One region of the Streptomyces sp. NBC_01003 genome, then DNA from elsewhere that is predicted to be linked to it. Evidence: riboswitches for the same ligand, from Rfam matches in the RefSeq annotation. Region 1 holds a riboswitch; the other holds the start of a gene.
What was found. A riboswitch is a leader RNA that binds a small molecule or an ion and turns the genes downstream of it on or off. The one in region 1 is predicted to bind glycine.
Positions count from the first base shown of each region.

Region 2: linked by a shared signal. The riboswitch ahead of gcvT (glycine cleavage system aminomethyltransferase GcvT) and the one ahead of gcvP (aminomethyl-transferring glycine dehydrogenase) in region 1 are both predicted to bind glycine.

Region 1 covers NZ_CP108707.1:8,192,932-8,198,883, reverse strand. The annotation lists gene gcvP (aminomethyl-transferring glycine dehydrogenase) at 1-1,505, opposite strand, end outside; glycine riboswitch at 1,690-1,785, opposite strand; gene OG698_RS37370 (PRC-barrel domain-containing protein) at 1,899-2,282, shown strand; gene OG698_RS37365 (DNA polymerase IV) at 2,268-3,695, opposite strand; gene OG698_RS37360 (MerR family transcriptional regulator) at 3,753-4,397, opposite strand; gene OG698_RS37355 (bifunctional nuclease family protein) at 4,593-5,066, opposite strand; gene OG698_RS37350 (MerR family transcriptional regulator) at 5,153-5,896, opposite strand; gene OG698_RS37345 (FHA domain-containing protein) at 5,913-5,952, opposite strand, start outside.
Region 2 covers NZ_CP108707.1:3,763,868-3,769,819, reverse strand. The annotation lists gene OG698_RS17095 (L-serine ammonia-lyase) at 1-1,347, opposite strand, end outside; gene glyA (serine hydroxymethyltransferase) at 1,499-2,758, opposite strand; gene gcvH (glycine cleavage system protein GcvH) at 2,772-3,155, opposite strand; gene gcvT (glycine cleavage system aminomethyltransferase GcvT) at 3,248-4,387, opposite strand; glycine riboswitch at 4,547-4,650, opposite strand; gene OG698_RS17075 (AAA family ATPase) at 4,849-5,466, shown strand; gene OG698_RS17070 (enhanced serine sensitivity protein SseB) at 5,573-5,952, shown strand, end outside.

The DNA of each region.
Region 1 (5,952 bases):
GCGTAGTCACGGTCGGCCAGCTTGCGCAGGTAGCGCAGCATCGAGGTCTCGGAGCGGTGCGCGTGGAACACGGGGTGCGTCAGGTAGCTGTCCCCGCGCAGGAGGCCCGCGGGCAGCGTGTCCTCGGCGGCCGCGTCGAGCGCGTCGACATCGGCCTCGACACCGAACGCGGTCCAGACGGCGCCCAGTTGGGTACGCGTCGTGGTCTCGTCACACGAGATCGACACGTGGTCGGCGTCCACCAGGTGAAGGTTGACGCCACCCTCGCGCGCGGCGCTGACGATGTCGGCGGCACGCCCGGCGGCCTTCACGGTCAGGGTGTCGAAGTACGCGCCGTGCACGACCTCGACACCGCCGGCCTTGAGGCCCTCGGCGAGCAGCGTCGCGTACCGGTGGGTGCGCCGCGCGATGCCCTTGAGTCCTTCGGGTCCGTGGTACACGGCGTACATGCCGGCCATGACGGCGAGCAGCACCTGAGCGGTACAGATGTTGCTGGTGGCCTTCTCGCGCCGGATGTGCTGCTCACGGGTCTGCAGCGCGAGGCGGTACGCCTTGTTGCCGTCGGCGTCGACGGAGACGCCCACGAGGCGGCCGGGCAGGCTGCGCGCGAACTTCTCGCGGACCGCCATGTAGCCGGCGTGCGGACCGCCGAAGCCCATCGGGACGCCGAAGCGCTGCGTGGTACCGACGGCGATGTCGGCGCCGAGCTCGCCGGGCGAGGTCAGCAGCGTGAGGGCGAGCAGATCGGCGGCGACCGTGACGACGGCGCCCAGCTCGTGAGCCTGCTCTATGACCGGCTTGATGTCGCGGACAGCTCCGGAGGCGCCCGGGTACTGGATCAGGACGCCGACGACGCCGCGCTCGGCGACCTCGGCCGGGATGCCCTCGGAGAGGTCGGCGACGACGACCTCGACACCGGTCGGCTCGGCGCGCGTCTGGATGACGGCGATGGTCTGCGGCAGCGCGTCCGCGTCGACCACGAAGGCGCCGTTCTTGACCTTGCCCATGCGCCGCGACAGCGCCATGGCCTCGGCCGCGGCCGTGCCCTCGTCGAGCAGCGAGGCGCCCGAGGTCGGCAGGCCGGTCAGCTCGGCGACCATCGTCTGGAAGTTGAGCAGTGCCTCGAGCCGGCCCTGCGAGATCTCCGGCTGGTAGGGCGTGTACGCCGTGTACCAGGCCGGGTTCTCCATGACGTTGCGCAGGATGACGGGCGGCGTGAACGTGCCGTAGTAGCCGAGTCCGACCATCGAGTCGAGGACCTGGTTGCGGTCCGCGAGGGAGCGGAGTTCAGCGAGCACCTCGGCCTCGGTGCGGGCCCCGGGAAGATCGAGCGCCTCGGCGCTCTTGATCACGTCCGGGACCGCGGCCGCCGTCAGCTCGTCGAGCGAGCCGTACCCGACCTGCGCGAGCATCTTGGCCTGCGCTGCTTCATCCGGACCGATATGGCGGTGCTCGAAGGGGATTCCCTGCTCCAGCTGGGAAAGCGGAATACGGTTGGCGGTCATTGCGGAGGCCTCCTGGTCACTGCGACCTGCGAGGGGCACCACGGCGCGGGTGCCCGGACGGCCTCCCCCTCTGTCATCTCAACCTGAGAGCTTCACCGGCGTGCCCCACATCACGAAGGGCATGCCGACTTTCACCGTCGGTGAGAGCGGAGGCCTGAACGCCCGCCCTGCTTTCCAGAGTGACCTCGTCCGTGCGGTACAGGGGCCTGAGAGATTCCGGGGAGGAGTTGCTCCTTCGGCGCCTCCGGTGTCATCCGGAGGACTCTCCCGCACGGGGTCAGCAGCCATCGCCAGCCTACCAGCGGCAACAATGCCCCGGCTTCGAGTGGCCGCCGTCACCAATGTGCACTTTGGTAGTGCTTACGGATGAGTTGCGAGCAGCTGGAGGGCACCGTGCAGACCGATGTCGATCCGCGAAACCTGATCGGCCGCAAGGCGTTCGACCGCAACGGAGCCAAAATCGGGACTGTCGACGAGGTCTACCTCGACGACGCGACCGGGGTCCCGGAGTGGGCGGCCATACGCACAGGCCTGTTCAGCCGGGACGCCTTTGTCCCCCTGGAGCCGAGCGAGCTGGTGGAGGGCACCCTGCGCATCCCCTTCGAACGCTCCCTGATCAAGGACGCCCCCGACTTCGGGGTCGGCCGTCACCTCTCCCCCGAACAGGAGCTCCAGCTCTACCACCACTACGGGCTCGACATCACCGGCCCGGACGACCCCGAGCCCCCTCAGGACCGTAACTTCGGCAAGATCGCCGGCACATCAGACGACACCTGACCCGGCACCCCGCTCCCCCGCCTCAACCCGCCTCACGTCGCCCTCCGCCACCAGCGGCAGCGGCTCCGCGGGGACGAGCGCGGGGTCGTCGGTCCGGAACGTACGCACCCGCCCCGGCTCCGAGTACGGCGTCTCGAAGCGCACCGTCACCCGCCCGAGCCCGCTCCCCTGCACCCACCCGTGCCCGAACTCCTCGTGCCGCACGTCGTGCCCGGCCACCCAGCGCCGGTCCCCGGCCTCGACGACCTCTTCGGCAGCCACCTGGCCCTCATCCCCCGCACCACCCACCCCAACCGTCTCCCCCTCACTCTCGGCCGCGTGCGCCTCGGCCTCGGCCTGCGCCCGCGCCTGCGCGAACAGATCCTCCTGCGTGTAGTCGGCCAGACCCGTCACTCCCACGCCCAGCAGCCGCACCCCGCCCGTCGTGTCCACGGACTCCAGGAGCCGCGCCGCCGCCTCCCGCACCACTGCGGGGTCGTCGGTGGGCCCGCGCAGGGTCTCGGATCTCGTCAGCGTGGAGAAGTCGTAGCGCCGCACCTTGAGGACCACGGTCCGCCCCGACCGCTCCGCCCCCCGCAACCGCTGCACGCACCGCTCCGCAAGCCGCTGCACCTCGGTCCGCACCCGCACCCTGTCGTGGATGTCCACGTCGTACGTGTCCTCGACCGACACCGACTTGGCGTCCCGCTCGGCCACCACGGGCCGGTCGTCGTGCGCGAGAGCCATGGCGTACAGCGACGCCCCGTGCGACTTCCCCAGCAGCCGTACGAGCTCGTCCTCGCCCGCCTCCGCGATCTCCTCGACCGTGGTGATCCCGGCGCGTCTCAGATGATCCCCGGTCGCCGGCCCCACGCCGGGCAGCGTGCGCACGGACATGGGCCCGAGCATGGCGCGCTCGGTGCCGGGCACGATCAGGAACAGACCGTCCGGCTTGGCCTCCTCGGAGGCGATCTTCGCCAGCATCTTCGACGCCGCGATCCCGACAGAGCCGGTCAGGCCGGTCACGGCCCTGATCTCCTCCCTCAGCCGCTCACCGACCAGCCGCGCCGACGCGGCGTCCCAGGCCGCCTCACCGGCCTCCAGATCGACGAACGCCTCGTCCAGGCTCAGCGGCTCCACCAACGGCGACAGCTCCCGGAGCAGCCCCATCACCTGCTCGCTGACCTCGCGGTACAGCTGGAAGCGTGGTACGAGATACGCGGCATTGGGCGCGAGCCTGCGCGCCTGCCCGATCGGCATCGCCGAGTGCACCCCGAACACCCGGGCCTCGTACGAGGCGGTGGCCACCACCCCACGAGGCCCGATCCCGCCCACGACCACGGCTTTCCCGCGCAGGCTCGGCTTCGATGCCTGCTCCGCCGAGGCGTAGAAGGCATCCATGTCGAGATGCAGGATCGTGGGCGCGGTTCTCACATGTCCGATGCTGCCCTACGGCACTGACAATGCCCCCGGCGGACGCATCGACCCAGCTCACACCGCGCGGTTGCGCCGTCTCGCCAGCTCGTCAGCGGGGTTGTTCCCGTGGAGCGTCTCACCGGTGTCGATGCGCTCCCCGTGCAGCTGCGACAGGGCGCTCTCGACGTCCCGCCACACCACACCGACCGCGATACCGAAGATGCCCTGACCGCCCTGGAGCAGATCGTGGACCTCCGCCGGCGAGCTGCACTCGTAGACGGTGGCGCCGTCGCTCATCAGGGTCAGCCGCTCCAGATCGCCGAAGCCGCGCTCCCGCAGGTGCTGCACCGCGGTGCGGATGTTCTGCAGTGAGACACCGGTGTCCAGGAACCGCTTCACGATCTTCAGGACGACGACGTCCCTGAAGCTGTAGAGCCGCTGGGTCCCCGACCCGTGGGCGGGACGCACACTCGGCTCGACCAGACCGGTCCTCGCCCAGTAGTCCAGCTGCCGATAGGTGATACCGGCCGCCGCGCACGCGGTGGGTCCCCGGTATCCGACCTGCTCAGGCATCGCGTCGTCATCCCCCTGAGCGACCACCGGCAACACCGTCGGCCGACGCGGAATGTGACCGGCCGCGTGGCCGTGAAGCGAGTACGGGCCGCTCTCCGCCGGACTGTGTCCGACGCCCCCAGCCGTACCGTCGCCGCTGCTTCTCACGCCGACCTCCTCTTTGACCTGCCTTCTCGACGGTAGGCAGTCACCAGGGGTGCGTCAACGATCGCCACACTCGGCACGCCGAGTGATAATCACCCTACGAGTGGTTTCCCGTACCTCACCGCGGGGAAAGGCTAGCCGAATGGTCCGGCCGGGCCCCCCGGCGCGGCAGCGGCCGCCTTCCGGCGGCCGCTCGCGTCACTGACTGTTGGTCCCGAAATCCTCGGGCGAGATCTGGTCGAGGAATTCGCGGAACTTCTCCACCTCGTCCTCCTGCTCGTCCGGGATCGCGATCCCGGCGTCATCGAGCACACCGTCACTGCCGTAGATCGGCGTACCGGTGCGCAGCGCGAGCGCTATGGCGTCCGACGGGCGGGCACTGACCTCGACACCGCTCGAGAACACCAGTTCCGCGTAGAAGACGCCTTCGCGCAGGTCCGTGATGCGTACTTCCGTGAGCTCCTGCCCGACCGCCTCCAGCACGTCCTTGAAAAGGTCGTGCGTCAGCGGGCGTGCGGGAGCCATGCCCTGCTGTGCGAAGGCGATGGCCGTCGCCTCCCCCGGTCCGATCCAGATGGGGAGGTAGCGGTCGCCTCCCACTTCACGCAGGAGCACGATCGGTTGGTTGGAGGGCATTTCGACCCGGACACCTACGACGTCGAGCTCGTTCACACAGCAACCCTAGGACGTGCCCGGCAGGTTTGGGTAGTCGGGCACCCTTCGATCGCCGGACGCACACCGCGCGAGCACCCCTCGGATCAGGGCAGACGCACGCCGAGCGCGGTCTGCACAAGGGCCCCGTGAAGCTTCACGGTCAGCCCCGCCAGCTCCTTCGCGCGGGCCTGTGCGTGAGCCCTGGTCTGGGGATTGCGGTGCCGTCGCAGTGGCGCGACGACCTGGTCGACCAGACCGGCCTCCCGGTCGGCAGCGGCCTTCATCGCCCGCAGATGCCGCGGCTCGATCCCGAAACGGCCCAGTTCCATGACCAGCTCGGCGACCGTGACCGCCTCCGCGTCGTATCCGCCGTCGGGCAGCGGCGCGATGAGGCCGTACGACTCCCACTCGTCGAGCTCGGGGGACTCGATCCCGGCGGCGGCAAGGAGCTCGTCACGGCCCACACGGGCCGCTGTCGGCCCTTCGCCGCCCTCCGGGGCCCTGCCGTCCTCGCCGTCGCCCAGCCGCCCCGGAGAGGGCAGCGTGATCGCTTCTCCCCGCTCCAGGGCGTCGAGCTGTTCCTTGATGACCTTCAGCGGCAGATAGTGGTCCCGCTGCATGCGCAGTACGTGGGCGAGTCGCTCGACGTCGTCCGGGCTGAACTTGCGGTACCCCGAGGGGGTTCGCTGCGGCTCGATCAGCCCCTCCGACTCCAGGAACCTGATCTTGGAGATGGTGACTTCGGGGAACTCGTCGCGCAGCACGTTCAGCACGGTGCCGATGCTCATCAGCCGACTGTCCGTGAGGGCGGTGCCGTGACCGGCACCGCCCTTCGGTGTTTGAAGCATGGACCTTCCTGACAGGTCAGATGCCCCGCTGGCTCGCGTAGAAGACCAGCCGGTAC
Region 2 (5,952 bases), 4.4 Mb from region 1:
GAGGCCGCCCCGCGCCGTCTCCTTGTACTTGACGGACATGTCGGCGCCGGTCTCCTTCATGGTCTTGATGACCTTGTCGAGGGAGACCTTGTGGCTGCCGTCGCCGCGCATGGCCATGCGGGCCGCGGTGACGGCCTTCACGGCGGCCATGCCGTTGCGCTCGATGCAGGGGATCTGGACGAGGCCGCCGACGGGGTCGCAGGTCAGGCCGAGGTTGTGCTCCATGCCGATCTCGGCGGCGTTCTCGACCTGCTCGGGGGTGCCGCCGAGGACCTCGGCGAGGGCGCCCGCGGCCATCGAGCAGGCGGAGCCGACCTCGCCCTGGCAGCCGACCTCGGCGCCGGAGATGGAGGCGTTCTCCTTGAAGAGCATGCCGATGGCGCCCGCGGAGAGCATGAAGCGGACGACGCCCTCCTCGTCCGCGCCGGGCACGAAGTTGATGTAGTAGTGCAGAACCGCGGGGATGATGCCCGCGGCGCCGTTGGTGGGCGCGGTCACGACGCGGCCGCCCGCGGCGTTCTCCTCGTTGACGGCCATCGCGTAGAGGGTGATCCACTCCATGGCGCGGGCCATCGGGTCGCCTTCGGCGCGCAGCTGGCGGGCCGAGTTCGCGGCGCGGCGGCGGACCTTGAGGCCGCCGGGCAGGATGCCCTCGCGGGACATGCCGCGCGAGACGCAGGCCTGCATGACGCGCCAGATGTCGAGGAGTCCGGAGCGGATCTCGTCCTCGGTGCGCCAGGCCTTCTCGTTCTCCAGCATCAGCGCGGAGATGGACAGGCCGGTCTCCTCGGCGAGGCGGAGCAGCTCGTCGCCGGTGCGGAAGGGGTACTTGAGGACCGTGTCGTCGGGCACGATCGGGTTCTCGCCGGCCACGGCATCTTCGTCGACGACGAAGCCGCCGCCCACCGAGTAGTACGTCTTCTCCAGGACGAGGGCGCCCTCGTGGTCGTAGGCGAAGATCGTCATGCCGTTGGCGTGGTACGGGAGTGCCTTGCGGCGGTGCAGGACCAGGTCGTCGTCGAAGCTGAACGGGATCTCGTGGACGCCGAGCAGGCTGAGCTTCCCGGAAGCCTTGATCGCCTCGACGCGGTCGTCGGCCTTCTCCACGTCGACGGTGCGGGGGGAGTCGCCCTCCAGGCCGAGCAGGACCGCCTTGGGGGTGCCGTGGCCGTGTCCGGTGGCGCCGAGGGAGCCGTAGAGCTCGGCGCGTATCGCGGCGGTGTGGGCGAGCAGGCCCTCGTTCTTCAGGCGGCGCGCGAACATGCGGGCCGCCCGCATGGGGCCGACCGTGTGGGAGCTGGACGGGCCGATGCCGATCGAGAACAGGTCGAAGACCGAGATGGCCACGGGGAACTCCTAGGTGGGGTTTCGGCGGACGCCGTTGTCCGCCGGGTGGTGCGCAAGGCGATACGGAGGGCGGTGCATGGGACGGGGCACCGCTCTCACTGTCCAGTGTGCGCGGTGCCCCGAAATTTCATACGTACAAATGCGTACGAAACTACTTCAGGCCGGGGTACAGGGGGTACTTGTCGGCGAGAGCGGTGACGCGGGCCTTGAGGGACGCCGCGTCGTATTCCGGCTTCAGCGCTTCGGCGATGATGTCGGCGACCTCGGTGAAGTCCTCGGCCTGGAAGCCGCGGGTGGCCAGGGCCGGGGTGCCGATCCGCAGGCCCGAGGTGACCATCGGGGGACGCGGGTCGTTCGGGACGGCGTTGCGGTTGACCGTGATGCCGACCTCGTGGAGCCGGTCCTCGGCCTGCTGGCCGTCCAGCTCGGACTCGCGCAGGTCGACCAGGACCAGGTGCACGTCGGTGCCGCCGGACAGCACGTTCACGCCGGTGGCGCGGGCGTCGTCCGAGGTCAGACGGGCGGCGAGGATCTGGGCGCCCTCGATGGTGCGCTGCTGGCGCTCCTTGAAGTCCTCGCTCGCGGCGACCTTGAAGGAGACGGCCTTGGCGGCGATCACGTGCTCCAGGGGGCCGCCCTGGAAGCCGGGGAAGACGGACGAGTTCAGCTTCTTCGCGAAGTCCTTCTTCGCGAGGATGATCCCGCCGCGCGGCCCGCCGAGCGTCTTGTGCGTGGTGGAGGTGACCACGTCCGCGTACTCGACCGGGTTGGGGTGCAGCCCGGCCGCGACGAGTCCGGCGAAGTGGGCCATGTCGACCCACAGGTAGGCGCCGGTCTCGTCCGCGATGCGGCGGAACGCGGCGAAGTCGAGCTGGCGCGGGTAGGCGGACCAGCCAGCGATGATCACCTTGGGGCGGTGCTCCTTGGCGAGGCGCTCGACCTCGGCCATGTCCACGAGACCGGCCTCGTCGACGTGGTAGGCGACCACGTCGAACTGCTTGCCGGAGAAGTTCAGGCGCATGCCGTGGGTGAGGTGGCCGCCGTGGGCGAGGTCCAGGCCGAGGATCGTGTCGCCGGGCTTGGCGAGCGCGAAGAGGGCGGCCTGGTTGGCGGAGGCGCCGGAGTGGGGCTGGACGTTGGCGTACTCGGCACCGAAGAGGTCCTTGACCCGGTCGATGGCGATCTGCTCGGTGACGTCGACGTGCTCGCAGCCGCCGTAGTAGCGCCGGCCGGGGTAGCCCTCGGCGTACTTGTTGGTCAGGACCGAGCCCTGGGCCTCCATGACGGCGACCGGAGCGAAGTTCTCCGACGCGATCATCTCGAGGGTGGACTGCTGGCGGAGCAACTCGGCGTCGACCGCGGCGGCGACGTCCGGGTCGAGCTCGTGCAGCGGGGTGTTCATGAGCGACATGGTCGTGGTGTCCCTAGTTGCCGGAGCCGGAGAACGCGTCGTACTCGTCCGCGGAGAGCAGGTCCTTCGGCTCTTCCGAGGTGCGGACCTTGAACAGCCAGCCGCCCTCGAACGGGGCGGAGTTCACCAGCGACGGGTCGTCCACGACGTCCTGGTTCGCCTCGACGACCTCGCCGGTGACCGGGGAGTACAGGTCGCTGACGGACTTGGTCGACTCGAGCTCGCCGCAGGTCTCGCCCGCGGTCACCGTGTCACCGACCTCGGGGAGCTGGGCGTAGACGACATCGCCGAGCGCGTTGGCCGCGAACTCGGTGATGCCGACCGTCGAGACGCCGTCCTCGGCGCCCGACAGCCACTCGTGCTCCTTGCTGTAGCGCAGCTGCTGGGGGTTGCTCATGATCTGAATTCTCCTGTACGCGGGTGGGTGCTGCGGAACGAGAGGGGTGTGCGCTGGGTTACTTCCGGCGGCCCCCGTGAGGACTGGTCGGACTACTTCTGGCGCTTGTAGAACGGCAGCGCCACGACCTCGTACGGCTCGTGGGCGCCGCGGATGTCCACGCCCACGCCCTCGGTGCCGGGGGCGGCGTGCGCCGCGTCCACGTAGGCGATGGCGATCGGCTTGCCGAGCGTGGGGGAGGGGGCCCCGGAGGTGACCTCGCCGATCACCTGGCCGGCGGCGACCACGGACATCCCGGCGCGCGGCACCCGGCGGCCCTCGGCGATCAGGCCGACGAGCTTGCGCGGCGGCGCGGTCTCGGCGCGCTCGGCGGCGGCCTCGAGCGCCTCGCGGCCCACGAAGCGGCCCTCGTTGCCCGTCTTCTCGAACTTCACGACGCGGCCGAGACCGGCGTCGAAGGGGGTCAGCGCCGTCGTCAGCTCGTGCCCGTACAGCGGCATGCCGGCCTCCAGGCGCAGCGTGTCGCGGCAGGAGAGGCCGGCGGGGACGAGCCCGACCGGCGCGCCCGCGTCGGTCAGCGCCTGCCACAGCTTCTCGGCGTGCTCCGGGGCGACGAACAGCTCGAAGCCGTCCTCGCCGGTGTAGCCGGTGCGGGCGATGAGGGCCGGGACGCCGGCGACGGTGCCGGGCAGGCCCGCGTAGTACTTGAGGCCGTCCAGGTCGGCGTCCGTGAGGGACTTCAGGATGCCGGGGGACTCGGGACCCTGGACGGCGATCAGCGCGTAGGCGTCGCGGTCGTCGCGGACCTCGGCGTCGAAGCCGGCGGCGCGCCCTGTGATCGCGTCGAGGACGATCTGCGCGTTGCCGGCGTTGGCGACGACCATGTAGTGAGGAAGACCGTCCTCCTGCTCGCCCAGGCGGTAGACGATCAGGTCGTCGACGATCCCGCCGTCCTCCTGGCAGATCATGGTGTAGCGGGCGCGGCCGGGGCCGATCGTGGACATGTTGCCGACGAGGGCGTAGTCGAGGAGATCGACGGCCTGCGGCCCGGTGACGGTGATCTCGCCCATGTGCGAGAGGTCGAAGAGGCCCGCCTTGGTGCGGACCGCGATGTGCTCGTCGCGCTCGCTGCCGTACCGCAGGGGCATGTCCCAGCCCGCGAAGTCGGTCATCGTCGCGCCCAGCGAGCGGTGCAGGGCGTCGAGGGCGGTCTTACGGGGGACGTTGTTCATGAGTGGTGCTCCAGGATCCCAGGCATGACAGACGAGGGCGATGGTCTTCCTCCCCATCTGTCATCGGAACCTGAGAGGTTCGCCGGCGCCACACGTACAGGTGGTCGCGGCTTGCACCTTGGGTGGAGCGGCCGAGGGCCGCCCGCTTTTCAGATATGCCTCGCCCGCGCGGTACGGGGCCTGAGAGATTCAAGGGAGGAACTTGCTCCTTCGGCGCCCCCGGGGACGCGTAGGCGTCCGGGGAGCTCTCCCGCGCGGATTCAAGCGGCCGGTATGCAGTTGGTCGTGCCTCTTGGCGCGCACATCATTGCATGCCGACCGTACGGGGAAACCACTTGTAGGGCATTACCGTCTCTTTACACTTGACGGGCAAGGGTGACGTGACCGGAACGGGGAGGACGATCACGGTGCACAAGGCAGTGGCGGGTGCGTACGCGGCGGCAGGGGCCGGGCAGCGTGCTGTGCCGCGCCCCGGGGCGGTGACAGGGCGCGGTCCGGTCGTCAGGGATCTGCGCGGCAGAGGCGGCCGCACGCCGAGGCGCCTGGGCTTCGCGCGGGGTGACCTGATCGTGGTCTCGGGGCTCCCGGGCAGCGGCAAGTCCACGCTGATGCGCCGCGTGGTCGGTGCCGGGGGAGCCGTGCGCATCGACTCGCAGGACACGCGTGACCGCTGGGCGGCCCGGCTGCCGCGGCTGCTCCCGTACGCCGTGTACCGCCCGCTCGTGCGGCTGGCGCACTTCGCCGGGCTGCGGCGGGCCCTGCGCTCGGGAGGCAGCGTCGTCCTGCACGACTGCGGCACGCAACGCTGGGTGCGGCGCTGGCTGGCCAAGGAGGCCGGGCGGCGCGGCGCGGACCTGCATCTGATGCTGCTCGACGTCGACGCGGACACGGCGCTCGCGGGCCAGCGGGACCGCGGCCGCGGGGTCTCGCGCTACGCGTTCGCCCGGCACCGCCGCGCGGTCGCGGGCCTGGTGGAGTCCGCCGAGCGCGGTGACCTGCCGTGGGGCTGCGCGTCCGCGGTGCTGCTCGACCGGGACGCGACGGATGTGCTGAACGGGATCGGGTTCGAGGGGAGTTGACCGGCCGTGACCCTCTGTGCGCGTACGGACGCGGAGGGTGCTCTGTCACCCGTACGCGCTAGGGTTCGGCCGCAGACAGAGCGGTTCCAGAGCGGGTGGTAGGCACATGGACATTCCGGCGCAGGCTCACGCACATCCGTACGGCGGGTGGCCGGCCAACGAGCTCGAGGAGGTGCTCGCCGCCTCCCTCGGGGTCGACTCGGCGGGCGGCCGGATCGTCGAGGTCCTCGGGCGCAGCCCGGTGTGGATACCGCTGCCCCAGGGCGGCGGACCCGGCAGCCCGACCCTCGACCTGCCGACGCTGGAGATCGAGGGCCAGGCATATGTGCCCGTCTTCAGCTCCGAGGAGCAGTTCCTCGCGGTCGTCGGCGACCGGATGGGCTGCACGGTCGCGCCGGCCGTCGAGTTCGCGCGCGGGCTGCCCCCGCAGGTCGGCATCGCGGTGAATCCGGACGGCGCCGTCGGCGTCCCGCTGCCCCCGCCCGC